Regions from separate parts of the Peribacillus sp. genome, predicted to be linked through region 2. Evidence: riboswitches for the same ligand, from Rfam matches in the RefSeq annotation. Region 2 holds a riboswitch; the other holds the start of a gene.
What was found. Region 2 has a riboswitch for S-adenosylmethionine ahead of AC52RT_RS08280 (cyclase family protein). Riboswitches for the same ligand answer to the same signal wherever they lie in the genome.

Region 1: linked by a shared signal. The riboswitch ahead of AC52RT_RS02900 (alpha/beta hydrolase) and the one ahead of AC52RT_RS08280 (cyclase family protein) in region 2 are both predicted to bind S-adenosylmethionine.

The regions. Positions count from the first base shown of each region.
Region 1 covers NZ_JAZVJO010000088.1:10,840-19,581, forward strand. The annotation lists gene AC52RT_RS02880 (ATP-binding protein) at 1-2,483, shown strand, start outside; gene AC52RT_RS02885 (CheR family methyltransferase) at 2,516-3,349, shown strand; gene AC52RT_RS02890 (PP2C family protein-serine/threonine phosphatase) at 3,384-4,526, opposite strand; gene AC52RT_RS02895 (CsbD family protein) at 4,840-5,004, opposite strand; gene AC52RT_RS02900 (alpha/beta hydrolase) at 5,077-5,832, opposite strand; SAM riboswitch class I at 5,892-5,993, opposite strand; SAM riboswitch class I at 6,187-6,291, shown strand; SAM riboswitch class I at 6,376-6,475, shown strand; gene AC52RT_RS02905 (methionine ABC transporter ATP-binding protein) at 6,550-7,581, shown strand; gene AC52RT_RS02910 (methionine ABC transporter permease) at 7,571-8,221, shown strand; gene AC52RT_RS02915 (MetQ/NlpA family ABC transporter substrate-binding protein) at 8,238-8,742, shown strand, end outside.
Region 2 covers NZ_JAZVJO010000263.1:84-5,753, reverse strand. The annotation lists gene AC52RT_RS08305 (hypothetical protein) at 1-554, opposite strand, end outside; gene AC52RT_RS08300 (esterase/lipase family protein) at 560-859, opposite strand; gene AC52RT_RS08295 (hypothetical protein) at 834-1,100, opposite strand; gene AC52RT_RS08290 (hypothetical protein) at 1,318-1,527, shown strand; gene AC52RT_RS08285 (ATP-binding protein) at 2,077-3,330, shown strand; SAM riboswitch class I at 3,407-3,508, shown strand; gene AC52RT_RS08280 (cyclase family protein) at 3,596-4,333, shown strand; gene AC52RT_RS08275 (5-methyltetrahydropteroyltriglutamate--homocysteine S-methyltransferase) at 4,355-5,461, shown strand.

The DNA of each region.
Region 1 (8,742 bases), on a different contig from region 2:
TGCTTAAACAGGTAGAAACTGATTATGCCTCTTATCGTTTGACTGAAGCAGATATTGTGCAGAGTGTTAAAGGTTCTTCTGCAGTGTCACTGACAAGATTGATGGCAGATCAAAGCAGTAAGCGTCTGAAAGTCATGGAGAGTATTGAAGACTTCAAAGATTATCAGGAAAGCTTAATGAATAATGCACTGAGTGAAGCAACAACAACATACAATGATTTGATTAATTTTATTATTATTGCGGTTAGTTTAAGTATTATAGTCATCGCAGCAACGGTGATTTGGATGATAAAGAGTACATCGAATAACTTACAGTCTATTACTGAAGTTATTAAGCAAATTGACTTTAAAAATTTATCGAACTTACCAAGGATTTCTGTTCAAACAAATGACGAAATAGGTGAAATTGCTGAGTCGTTTAATGAGATGGCAGGTTCTCTGGAAACATATAATAAAAAAGAAAAAGAATTTACAAGCAAGATCAGCAATCAAAATTGGGTTCAAACAAGACTGGCTGATATGGCCACGATGTACCAAAGGATTGTGGATATGGAAGCACTGGGTCATCGTTTCATAACGCGTCTAACTCCTATGATGGGGGCATCACTTGGTGCGTTTTATGTTAAACGCGGTCAAGGTGAAGATACAACCTTTGTTAAACTGTCTTCATTTGCAGGAAATGGGGAAGAAGCAGGCCGAGTAGAATTCAAGCCGGGTGAAGGCCTCATTGGACAATGTATTCTGGAGAAGCGTTCACAGATTATTAACCATGTACCCGATGATTTTAAAGTGGTGACAACCGGTTTAGGTGAAGCGAAGCCTAAGAGTATTTTTATTACGCCAGTCATCTTTGAAGAAGAAGTGATTGCTGTAATTGAGCTTGGCAGTTTAGAACCATTCACTGAACAACAACAAACTTTATTGAGTAGAGTTGTCGAAACATTGGGGATCACAATTAATAGTGTTCAGGGACGAATGGAAATTGAACGTCTATTGAAGGAATCACAAGCTCAAACAGAAGAATTACAGGCTCAGTCAGAAGAGCTGCAAGCACAATCAGAAGAAATGCAGGCGCAATCAGAAGAACTTCAGACACAAGCTGAAGAATTACGAATGATCAACGAACAGCTTGAAGAACGAAACCGTGATACTGAAGAGAAATCTAAGGAATTACAACGAGTTAAAGTAAGCTTAGAAGCTCAAACTGAAGAGCTTAAATTAAGCTCAAAGTATAAATCTGAATTCCTGGCAAACATGTCACATGAATTACGTACTCCATTGAATAGTATCCTTATACTATCTGAAATGTTATCTGATCAGACTGAGACGGGTCTTTCAAGTGAACAACAGGAATTTGCCCGCGTGATTAACACGTCAGGTCAAGACCTTCTATCGTTAATAAATGATATTTTGGATTTATCCAAAGTTGAAGTTGGGAAACTGGATGTTGTATTTGAAGAAACCAACCTTAGTGAGCTTCCTGACTCGTTAATTCGTAATTTTGAGCACGTGGCAGCTAAAAAGGGATTAGAATTTACTGTGAAAAAAGATAAGAATGTACCAGATATCTTCTTTACCGACCAACAGCGTTTCCAGCAGATTTTAAAAAACCTGCTTTCAAATGCAATTAAATTCACAGAAGAAGGATCTGTTTCTGTCCACATTAAACTTGCTGAAGAAGAGCAGGTTGCACAGTTTATCAATACTAGCGGGGCAAATAATTGGGTTGAAATTAAAGTGGCAGATACTGGAATTGGTATTCCGAAAGAAAAACAAGAACAGATTTTTGAATCATTCCAGCAGGTAAACGGCGCCACTATGAGAAAATACGGCGGTACAGGACTTGGTCTTTCGATATGTCGAGAATTTGCAAAACTTCTTGGCGGTTGGGTAATCGTAGATAGTGAAGAAGGCCGAGGCAGTGAATTTACGTTATTTATTCCGAGCCTTCCAGAAGGTGTAAGCGGAGAAAACAGCGCTGCTGCACAAATAGAGGAAGTGGCTGCGGGGACGGCCGTGCCATCAGCTGAAACGAATGTCGAAATTCAGATTAATATCAGTGATGATGATGATGATGAAATAATTTTGGATACTAATACGACTAACTTATTTAAAAATAAAAAGGTGCTAGTTGTAGATGACGATCACCGGAATATTTATGCATTAAAATATGCCTTAGAGCGCGAAGGAATGGAAATCATTACTGCTGAAAATGGTATGGAATGTTTGGAAATCCTAAAAAATGGTTATAGTATTGACGCAATATTAATGGATATTATGATGCCTGAGATGGATGGATATGAAACCATGCGTCGTATACGGAGTGAAGGGATTTATGAAGAATTGCCGATAATTGCGTTGACAGCAAAAGCGATGAAAGGCGATCGAGAGAAATGCTTGAAGGCTGGGGCATCGGATTATGTAAGTAAACCATTGAAAATGGATCAGCTTCTTTCTGTATTACGGGTATGGCTGACGAATTAACAGGGGAAATAGAAAAGGCAGGCGGTACGTTCATGAAGGACCAATTGAACCAAGAAGAACGGGAAGAACTGGAGATAGACTTATTGCTTCAAGCCGTTTATCGGGTTTCTGGTTTTGACTTTAACCAGTATATGAGGTCTTCGATTAAAAGGCGTATTGATAATCGTATGAGGCTTGACCGAGTCCGTACGATTAGCGGTATGATAGAAAAAGTATTGTATGATAAAGGGTTTGTCGAGAAATTGATAAGTGACTTCTCGATTAATGTTACGGAAATGTTTCGGGACCCAGATTTTTTCAAATCATTTCGGACTAAAGTTATCCCTATTCTTCGGGAATTTCCTGAAATAAGAATATGGCATGCTGGTTGTTCAACAGGAGAAGAAGCCTTTTCAATGGCTATTCTTCTCGAGGAAGAAGGTCTGTATGATCGCTCGAAGATTTACGCTACTGACATGAATGAAAGAGTTCTCGAACAAGCTGGAAAAGGTATTCTTCCCTTGAATAGAATGCAGTCGTACACGAAGAATTATCTGCAATCAGGCGGTAGTCAGGCTTTTTCTGAGTACTATACTACAGATTATCAATTTGCCTACTTGAATCCATTGCTGCTGAAAAATATCACCTTTTTTCAGCATAATCTTGTTACAGACGGTTCGTTTAATGAATTTCATGTCATTATGTGCCGGAACGTAATGATTTATTTCAACAGCGAATTGCAGGAAAGCGTTAATCAACTATTTTATGATAGTTTATGTAAAGGTGGATTCCTAGGAGTAGGAAACAAAGAAACATTAAGAACCATGGATTACTCTGAAAAATATTCCGACTTTGACTGCAGAGAAAAAATATATAAAAAATTATAAAAAACGAGTATGCCCTTAAGGCATACTCGTTTTTTTAATGGGCTTGGATAAACACTACGCACATATCATCGGGTTGATCTTGCTGAAATTCTTGGGGCAAGACGAAGTTTATTGGCTCTTCGTTCGAACAATCAAGCCATTTCTCTGATACGACTGCTTTCAGTTGTTCAAGACCATCGGTTCCTTCCTTTTCAACAGCTTCCATTACACCATCGGTAAATAAAAGTAGTTGAATTTTATCTTTATAGGAAAGAGTTGCTTTCTCAATTTTCATTTCAGGGAAGAATCCGACGGGACAGCTTCCAATGGATAGAGGATGAATCTCTCCATCATCAATTCTAGCAAAACCAGGAGGATGCCCTGCATTCACATATTCCACTGTTTTCTCGTTGGTATCAATGATCATATAGATAGCTGTGAAATAATAATGCACTTCATTATCTTCTTTATTAAGAAGATTCATCCACCGGTTTAATTCTGTTATGACGGCTGTAGGATCTGTATGGGTACGGATCGCATCGCGCAATACAGAAGAAATAAACATACATACGAGTGAGGCAGTAATTCCGTGTCCCATCATATCTAATAGGATGATAGCGTAACGGTCTTTATCGATTTGGTGCCAGTAGTACATATCACCCGCGAGTTTGTTGGCAGGTAAATAAGACGCCTTAATGAGCAGGTGATCATTTGCAACCGGTTCACTCAATAAACTGCTTTGTACCTGCATGGATAAGTCAAGCTCATTGCGAATTTTTTCATCCTGCATTCGATGCCAGTCTTTTTCATATTTTAAACGAAGACCAACTCGAATTCGTGCGAGCAGGTCGATTTTGTTGATAGGCTTTAATATATAATCAATTCCGCCGACATCTAAGGCTTCTGCTACCTTATTAGAATCTTCGAGGGCGGTAACAAAGATGACTGGAATATCTTTTAAATGTGGAATACTTTGAAGCTTTCTGCAAGCTGTAATTCCATCGATATCAGGCATCATAATGTCGAGGAGAATAATATCGACTGTTGACTCTTTAGGAATGGGGCTGTCCACCTGTAAGTAATCATACATTTCTTGAGCCGAAGTCAAGGAGGTGAAGTCTTCATATCCCGCACGCTTTAAAATTTTTTCTATAACAAAAAGATTTACCTGATTGTCATCAACGATTAGAATTTTCATTCTCTGCTTCTCCTTTAGACTTAACAAAAAATACGTAATAAATGATTGGGTATAGAATCAAGTAGGTTATTTGTTAGATAATGGTGTAATATTTTTATTATAACGTACTTTTGTATACAAATATAATTAGAGAGTATTGAAAATCAAGATAAGCAACCATAAAAAAACATGGCTCAAGTCAAAAGAGCCATGAGAGCAAAATGCCTATATACACTTCATTTACCCTGCTGACATAAAAATAAACCTATTTTTATTGTTTTTTGAATTAAAAAACCGGCTCCACTTAGGGAGCCGGTTTTTATATGGTTATAGCTTAATCTTTTAATTTTCCGATACCTTTTTGAATACTGCCTTTTACTTTATCTGCTTTTCCTTCTGCTTGTAGGGAAGGATCATTCTGTGCGTTACCAGCTTGATCTTTGGCCTCGCCTTTGACTTTATTTACAGTGCCTTTTACCTTATCAGATAATCCACTCATATAAAATTCCTCCTCTTTAGCGTGATAATATACTTTACCCGGTTTGGGGAGAGAGTAAACAATTTTGGATTATTATGAAGCCATTTTTTTATGGACATGCCGCTCTATAAAGGAAAGTGATGCCTCCACAATTTTATCTTTATCATAGTCTAGGGATGCTACATGATAGGAAGAAGGTAAATCGATACGTTCCTTTTCAGTGGATGCGATGCTTTTGAAAATCTCGATCGAGCAATAAGACGGAACAACGTGGTCATCAGGTGAGCTGCATATGAGAACAGGACAGGAAACGTGATGGAGCTTTTGCCGTAAATTTTGCATTAAAAGCAGTAATTGTTGAACTGCTTTAAGCGGAACTGAGGGGTAAGTAATTTCATACGCAGCAGGATCATGAATATCTGGTTTTCCCTCTAGAATGAACCTCGGTGCATCTGCGTGTTTAAATGTTTCATACCAAGGGACTTCAAGGGCAGCGTTTAGCGTGATAATGCCGCTGCATGCTTCCGTTTCTGCTAATGTTAAGGCTAATGCGCCGCCCATTGACTGACCCATTACAACTATATTTGAACAGGTTTTCTTCAGTGTGTTGTATGCATCGTGTATATTTTGAATCCAATCTTGGTAACAACAAGTCTCCATATCTTCTGCGCACGTGCCGTGTCCTTTTAGAAGCGGGGCGTATACAGTGAATCCCGCCTTAGCGAAACATTCACCAATATATGCGATACTTTGCGGGCTACCATTAAAACCGTGACAAATTAGAATCCCAGTATGGTTTCCGGGTATGAAGAATGATTCAGCGCCGGAAATAATCGTCGAGTTTGACATTAGATATTCTCCTTTCAAAATAAAAAACCTTCTTCAAGTTGAGAAGAGGGTTTTAACCGATTTCATCAACCAAAGCATAGCTTTGCTGGTGGGAGCACCTTTCCGTTTGGAGGTTGCTGTGAAGTCTATGAGCCAGTTCTCTCGTTCACTCTTGATATACGTGTATGAAGGGAATTCACTCGAAATTCAATTATTCCCACTTGTTTACTTGGAATAAATCGTATCATATAGCCTAAAAATATGTCAAGACCAGAACATAACGAATTGTTTAAATGATTTTAAAAAAAAGAATAGTCAAAAAGTATGTTGACAAACAAGGTAAGTATTTGTAAGATTGTATTAACTTAATATGCATTCTTATCCAGAGAGGTGTAGGGATTTGGCCCGTCGATACCTCAGCAGCAGATTCTTTTTAGAATACTGTGCTACTTCCAACAAGCATAGCTTGGTAGATAAGAGCGTACTGATCGGATATTTTGATTGGAACCTCTTCTATTTTCAGAAGAGGTTTTTTGTGTGTAAGTGTTAAACAATTATATAAATTTCTTATCCAGAGAAGCTGAGGGACTGGCCCAATGAAGCTTCGGCAGCGGACACTAGTACCGTGCCAATTCCAGCAAGCTTTCAGCTTGAAAGATAAGAAGAGGCAGCCTTTGGGCTGCGTAGACCCTCTTCTTATTTAGAAGAGGGTTTTTTAAATGAGATTGGGGGAGCATCATGATTACATTCGAAGGATTGGAGAAAGAGTACCGCACGAAGGACAAGACGTTTAAGGCTCTTAATGGAATTAACTTAACCATAGAAAAAGGAGAAATATTTGGAGTGATTGGCTTCAGCGGTGCTGGTAAAAGTACATTAATCCGCTGTGTTAATTTCTTAGAAAAGCCGACAGGAGGAAGAGTACTGGTTGATGGGCAAGACCTATTAACGCTATCTCCTTCTACTATCCGAAAAGTAAAAAGGAATATTGGGATGGTCTTTCAGCATTTTAATCTCCTTCAATCAAAAACAGTGTTTGCAAATATCGCAATGCCATTGGTATTAGAAGGAGCACCGAAGAAACAAATCAAACAACGAGTAGAAGAACTGCTAAAGTTCGTTGGATTAAGCGATAAGGCAGGTGCCTATCCAGAACAACTTTCAGGTGGACAAAAACAGCGTGTTGGTATTGCGCGGGCGCTGGCTACACAGCCATCTATTCTGCTTTGTGACGAAGCTACATCGGCACTTGATCCACAAACAACGGGCTCGATTTTAAAACTTTTGAAAAAAATTAATGCCGAATATAAGATAACAATCTTGATGATTACCCATGAAATGTCTGTGATACGAGATATTTGCGACAAGGTCGCTGTGATCGAAGGCGGAGAAATTATTGAATCTGGCACTGTCTTTGATATATTTTCAAATCCCCAAACGAAAACAGCGCAAAACTTTGTTCATTCTGTCCTTAATGATTCCATTCCAGAATCGGTCAGGACTCTTGTTCAAGAACACAATCCAAATGGAAAACTGTTTAAAATAAATTTTGTAGGAGCTTCTTCCGGGCAGCCCTTGTTATCGAAGATTGCTAAGAAGTTCGATGTTGATGTTAACGTGTTATTTGGGAATATTACCGAACTTCAAGGAGTCCCATTTGGGCACTTAATCGTTGAACTTCGCGGACAAGAAAATGAAATTAAACGTGCTTATCTGCATATTCAGCAGGAGAACGTCAGCATACGGGAGGTTATTGCAGATGCGAGTTAGTAATGAAGAAATTATCGAAGCTTTTTGGGAAACCGTTTCAATGGTCAGTATCTCACTATTATTCGCGGTAATTATCGGTCTCCCGCTCGGCATTTTATTAGTCGTTACGAGAAAAGGACATTTATTCGAAAATAGATTTATCTTTTCCATTCTAAGTACAGTGGTTAATATCTTCCGTTCAATTCCGTTTATTATCTTGATGGTGGCAATCGTACCCTTAACAAGATTATTAGTAGGTTCTTCGATTGGAACAGCTGCAGCAGTCGTACCTTTGGTCTTTTATTCTGGACCATATATTGCAAGGTTAATTGAAAACTCCTTGCTCGAAGTTGATTCAGGGGTTATTGAGGCGGCCGAAGCGATGGGAGCAACACCATTTCAAATTATTTTTCGATTCCTTATACCTGAGGCGTTAAGTTCGCTTATTCTGGGAATTACCATCGCGACGATTGGGTTAATTGGAGCCTCTGCAATGGCTGGAGCCGTTGGAGGAGGAGGCTTAGGTGATTTAGCGATTACATATGGTTATCAACGATTTGATACTCAAGTCATGGTCATTACTGTTGTGATTCTTATTCTGATGGTTCAAGGAATGCAGACGTTTGGAAATATACTTGCAAAAAAAATCAGAAGAAACTAACGAGGAGAGTGCAAACATGAAAAAATTATTCTTATTTATCATATTAGCTGTATTTTCGACCGTATTGAGTGCTTGTGGAGATAGTGAAGGATCAGGGGATAAGAAAGAAACAGTGAAAATTGGCATTAGCGGGACAGATGATCGAGTTTGGAAATATGTAGCCGAAAAAGCCGAAAAAGAAGGGATTGAAATTAAACTGGTGAGTTTCTCTGATTATGTGCAGCCAAATGTTGCGCTGGCTGAGGGAGACTTAGATGCAAATTCTTTTCAAACCGTTTCGTATTTCAATGCATTTATTAAAGAACGTAATTTAGATCTAGCGCCTGTTGCCACAACGGTCATTGCACCAATGGGTCTATACTCAGAAAAACATAAAAGCATAGAAGATCTTCCGGATGGCGCCACAATTGCGGTACCGAACGAAGCCACTAATATGGGCAGAGCCTTTTTACTTTTACAAGAAGCTGGATTGATTACCTTGCCTAAGGATTTTGATGGCAATGGATCATTGGATAAAATCT
Region 2 (5,670 bases):
TCAATTTCCACATCTGGGCTTGATGTATAGAGTGTGATATGACCATGTTCAGTTGCTTCATTCAGGGAAATAGATTGTTCAATCCATTTATTGGTTTGTAATGGACCGCCGTGAATACGTTGAGTGTGCAGCGTTGAGATATTTTCTTCTTCTTCAACAGGCTGTTCACTTAAACTAGCAATGCCCGCAGTAGACGAAGTCCGCAAATAGGATTCAATTCTTGAAAAAACGGCGGAGCCTGTACGAATATTGTCATGATCATAGTTGGAATCAGTAAATAGATGGGTGCCGTATGGTAATTTTGAACTCCAAACATTGACGAGCCCGTCATTATCACCATAGGAAGAGAGATACAGTCCGCCAAATGATAGAGCGGAAAACGCTGGTCCTTGGTTGGTGCCGGTTAGGGTGTAGTATTTGTTCTTTCTAGAATTCACATGATTGTCTATCGCTGAGCGAAATTCAGCCATCTGGCCAATTTGCAAGGAATAGGTACCTTCATCATTTGCTCCTAGTAGAGAACCGAGCCAGCCAGCGTACCAGCTATAAGCCAAATCAGCTAAATTAGAACCATGATGCGGCGAGGCAAGCGTGATAACTCGTCCAACATATTGGTGCGCACCATAAGAAACAAGAGCACTTGTGTATCTGGACCGCCTTTACTATGAGCGATGATATTCACTTTTTTTCCGCCAAAGTGGACATTGATTTGAGCGAGTTTGGCAGCTAGTAGTTTTCCGTTTTTGTATTGATTGGAAGACCCATTTCCGGCAGCATCATAAAGCTGAACAAAAACAGTTGGATAGCCTGCTTCGTATGCTTTTGTATACATATCATTCACCATGGTATTCCGTTTCACCGTACCAGCTTGTGGAAGACCCGTTTTTCCCTTGAACAAAAACAATCGGCGGTTTACTAGAATTATAATTAGGTGGTGTACTTCCGAGAAACCAATCTCCAGGTGTAAAACTCTCACTTGGAGGTTTTAGTTTGCCATAGGGCTGAATTACTTCAGCTGACGTTTTCGATGATGAATCAATAAACAAATATAATGACATGAATAAAGTAACCACAATCAGTCGAATCCACATTCTTTTCATTAACATTCCTCCTTAATCTATGACTCTCAGTGTTAATTCAGGCGACAAACAAGTAAATCCTCTAATTTTTTCTAAAATGAGAGACTAAGGCTAGCAGGGAATATGGGAAAACAGGCTAAACTGACCGGATTTAAAAAATGATATGGTGCTAGAGATAGAGCGAGTTTCAAGACTGACGGATCACGGCAATGGTTCTGTGCAGAACGGAGGGAAAAGTGTGCAAAGCAGCCAATTTACTGTGCAATTGGGGGTGAAAGCTGTGCATAATATGGAAAAATCTGTGCACTTCAAGCGATTTTCTGTGCAAAAGTGGAAGCAACCTATCGATATAAGAAATACTATTGTAGTTCGTCACAAAGAAAAGACTGCCGAGCGTTTCTCGGCAGCCTTCGGAGAGGATTGGTTAGGGCAGTCTAATGATAGGTAAAGGATATCTGATGTTAAAAATACACCAACAGGAGGCAGGGCATTAGTAGTTTGACTTATTTGGTCATTTGCGGAATGCTGGCTATAGCTGACATCTGTGGTTGCGAGCCAATTTCCATATTCGTTGTAAAGGGGGTGTCTTTGATATAATGTCGGACTCAATGCATGGATCCTCATAGATAGATAGCGTTCTGGCAAATGGGGCATAAGGAGTATTAAAGGTAATCTGATTAAAATTTCATCCTACGTGCCGTTAAAAGGGAGCTGTGTGCGTAGGAAATTAGAAGTCCCGACAATTTGATTGTCAGTAATCGAATTGTTAATAAACTCTCATCGTACAATTGGTCCGCCAACCATAGGATCGCTCCTGTTAGTAACCGAAATAATGCAGTATATGAAAAGGATTCAGAAGTATCCACTGACTATATAAACAAAAAGTATTAACACTGCATTCCAAAAGATGGTTTGTGCTATAATGCCTATACATTCCTAAAATTGGTTTAGTTTAAATTTTCAGACGAGGAATAGTGAGTAGTAAGGGGGGGGCCTTATGTTTAAAGCCGTTGAACCTATTTATGTGTTAACTCAAATATTAATTGTCCTCTTTCCTATTTTTGTTTATCAACTATTTATTAATGATCGTAATAAACCGTATAAAAAAGGACCAGATGTTAAATTGACTCTCATTCTTTTAGCTATGGTTATATTAACCATGTCTTTTCCAGTACGTTTTTCTGAGGGGTATATATATGATTTTAGAATTGTTCCTTTTATTATTGCCTTTTTATACGGAGGAGTAGCTCCAGGGTTACTGACGTTGATCACGTTACTAGTCTTTCGTTTTTTTGTTGGAGGAGAAGGATTTTATCATGTACTCATTTGTTATTCGATAGCCACTGTGATTTTACTCTATTATATGAACCGATATGACGCTCTTCAAATGAAACATAAAATTGTGGTGTCTAGTTCTGTGTTCTGGATAATGACCTTTACATTAGTTATGATTTATTTAAAGACAAAGGAATTTAATCAAATTCCATTTTTGCTGTTTTATTTTTTTATTTCCTGGATTTGTTTATTAATGGTTATCTATACCATTGAGAATGTTCAACAAAAACGAACCATCGATTTAGAACTTCAGCGTGCCGAAAAATTAAACGTAATCAGTCAGCTGGCGGCTTCTGTAGCGCATGAAGTTCGAAATCCAATGACCTCTGTCCGCGGATTTTTACAGCTATTAAATGAAGATGAAGCAAGTACCAAAACACAGAAAAATTATATAACCATCGCGATTGATGAATTGGATCATGCTCAAGGGATTATTAATGATTATTTATCTTTAGCAAAACCACACAATGAAGAGAAAACGCTATTAAATCTTTCTATTGAAGTGAAAAAAGCGATTGAACTCATGACTTCTTTTTCGACTATTCTCGATATAGATATAAAATCAGAACTAGAGGAAAACCTCTACATTCAAGGAAATAGAGGAGAAGTTAAACAGGCCTTAATAAATATTATCAAAAATGGAATAGAATCAATGGATATGGGTGGTTTACTGGACGTGAAGTTGTATAAAGCGGCTGGGTTCGTGTTTATTGAGATTAAAGATACAGGAAAAGGGATGACGGAAAGTCAGTTAAAGAAAATAGGAACGCCTTTTTACACAACAAAAGAAAAAGGGACAGGTATTGGTTTGACGATTACGTACCAGCTCATCCATTCGATGAGAGGATTCATTAGTGTAGAGAGTAAGCTTGGGAAAGGAACCACATTTACGATTACATTCCCTATTAAAAACTAACTTTGTTTTCAGAATAATCTTGACAGTTTGGGTGAGCAGTTGTAAAGTAAACCTATTCACTAACTTAATAGTCACTTTCTTATCAAGAGAGGTGGAGGGACTAGCCCTTTGAAGCCTCAGCAGCAGACTTATTGTAAGTACTGTGCTAATTCTAGTAGCGTAAGCTTGAAGATAAGAAGAGACAGCCTTTTGGCTGAGAACCTCTTCTTTTTTCAGATAGGGGTTTTTTCTTTGTCCTTTTTTTAAAAAAGTCTGGAGGGGTAAAATGACGAATGAATTGAGTAAGGCGTTTGACTTGATTAAACAAAAACAGTGGATTGACCTCACACATACGTTTGGACCGGATTCACCACATTTTGCATCGTTTGAGGAAGCAAAAATAAGTACTCTTTTCAATCATGATGATGGATTTTTCGCCCAAAATTTTTCATTTGCCGGGCAATATGGAACACACATAGATGCCCCCATCCATTTTGTTCGGGACACACGCTTCCTAGAAGAATTAACACTTAAAGAATTAGTCCTCCCGCTTGTTGTTATTGATAAGTCAAAAGAATCCGCTGATAATCATGATTTTTCTTTACGTGCTGTTGATATCTTGGCATTCGAAGCAGAGCATGGAAAGATTGACGAAGGTACATTTGTTGCTTTGAGGACCGATTGGAGTAAACGTTGGCCAAATCAAGAGGCATTCGAAAATAAAGATGAACAGGGAAATAACCATTCACCTGGATGGTCAGTAGAAGCATTAGAATTCTTATTCCAAGAGAGACAAATTAAAGCGATTGGTCATGAAACATTCGATACTGACGCCAGTATTGACTATCAAAAAAACGGTTCTCTATTAGCTGAATATTATGTTCTTGAACAAGATACCTATCAAATTGAATTACTGACAAACTTAGATAAGGTGCCGGCAAAAGGTGCAGTTATTTTTAATATCGTACCGAAACCAGAAAAAGCTTCCGGCTTCCCAGTTCGATCATTTGCTATCCTACCCTAGAAGAGAAAGAAGGAACTCAACATGTCTATTACACTAACAAAAGCACCCTTTAAAGCAGATCACGTTGGGAGTCTATTACGTCCGGAGTCATTAAAGACAGCAAGAAAAGAATTTAAAGAAGGCAAAATAACACTTGAACAATTGCGTGAAATCGAAACAAAGGAAATTAAACGAGTGGTTGATAAACAGATTGAGGTTGGATTAGAAGTTGTCACAGATGGAGAATTTAGACGTACGTGGTGGCATTTTGACTTTTTAGAGCATTTAACTGGAATTGAGGGCTTTATACCAGACACAGGCCTTCAATTCAAGGGAGTAGAAACGGAGAAATACTCTTTACGAAATATAGGGAAAATTTCATTTAATCCTTCTCATCCATTTATTAAAGATTTTATTATCTTTAATGATATCGTTGCCGGTCGTGCTGCCGCTAAACAAACCATTCCCAGCCCAAATCAGTTATTTACAAACGGAACCCGTAATGAAGAAATTTATCCAGACATTGAGGATTATGCGAACGATATTATCAAAACGTACAAAGCTGCATTAAAAGCTTTTTATGATCATGGTGTGAGGTATTTACAGTTAGATGATGTATATATTGCGGGGCTTTCTTCTCCAGAGGTGACCTATCAGGACGGGAAATATTCCAGAGAATATTTAACCGATTTAGCACTAAGAGTGATTAATGAAGTGCTAGAAGGTAAACCCAAGGATTTAGTGGTCACTACTCATTTATGTCGTGGAAATTATCAATCTACCTATCGTTTTGGAGGCAGCTACGAGCTTATTGCACCGACCCTTCTAGCCAAAGAAAAAGTAGATGGATTCTTCTTGGAATATGATGATCATCGTTCAGGAGATTTCGAACCATTAAAACATATTCCGAATGGCGGAGCTCAAGTCGTTTTAGGAGTCGTTACTTCCAAACATGGCGAACTAGAAGATAAAGACGCCATCAAATCACGGATCAAAGAGGCGGCACAATATGTACCACATGAACAATTGTGTTTAAGCCCGCAATGCGGATTTGCTTCAACCCATCATGGAAATAAACTGACAGAAGAACAGCAATGGGAAAAGCTGAAATTCATTGTGAATGTGTCAAAAGAAGTATGGAACGAATAGTCGTTGAAGAGCATCGCACAAGCGGTGCTTCAGTTTGTAGACAAAAGAGGTTCGGAATGGTTTCATTCCGAACCTCTTTTGCATTTTTTGGACCAAATAGGCCTGCGGGAACAAGCTGGTCTAGTGTTACCATTTCAAGTTGGTTTTGGATAATACTCCTTATCACCTCAAAAAAATAGGCCTTTTACTTTTTTAGTTTAGAAAGTCAG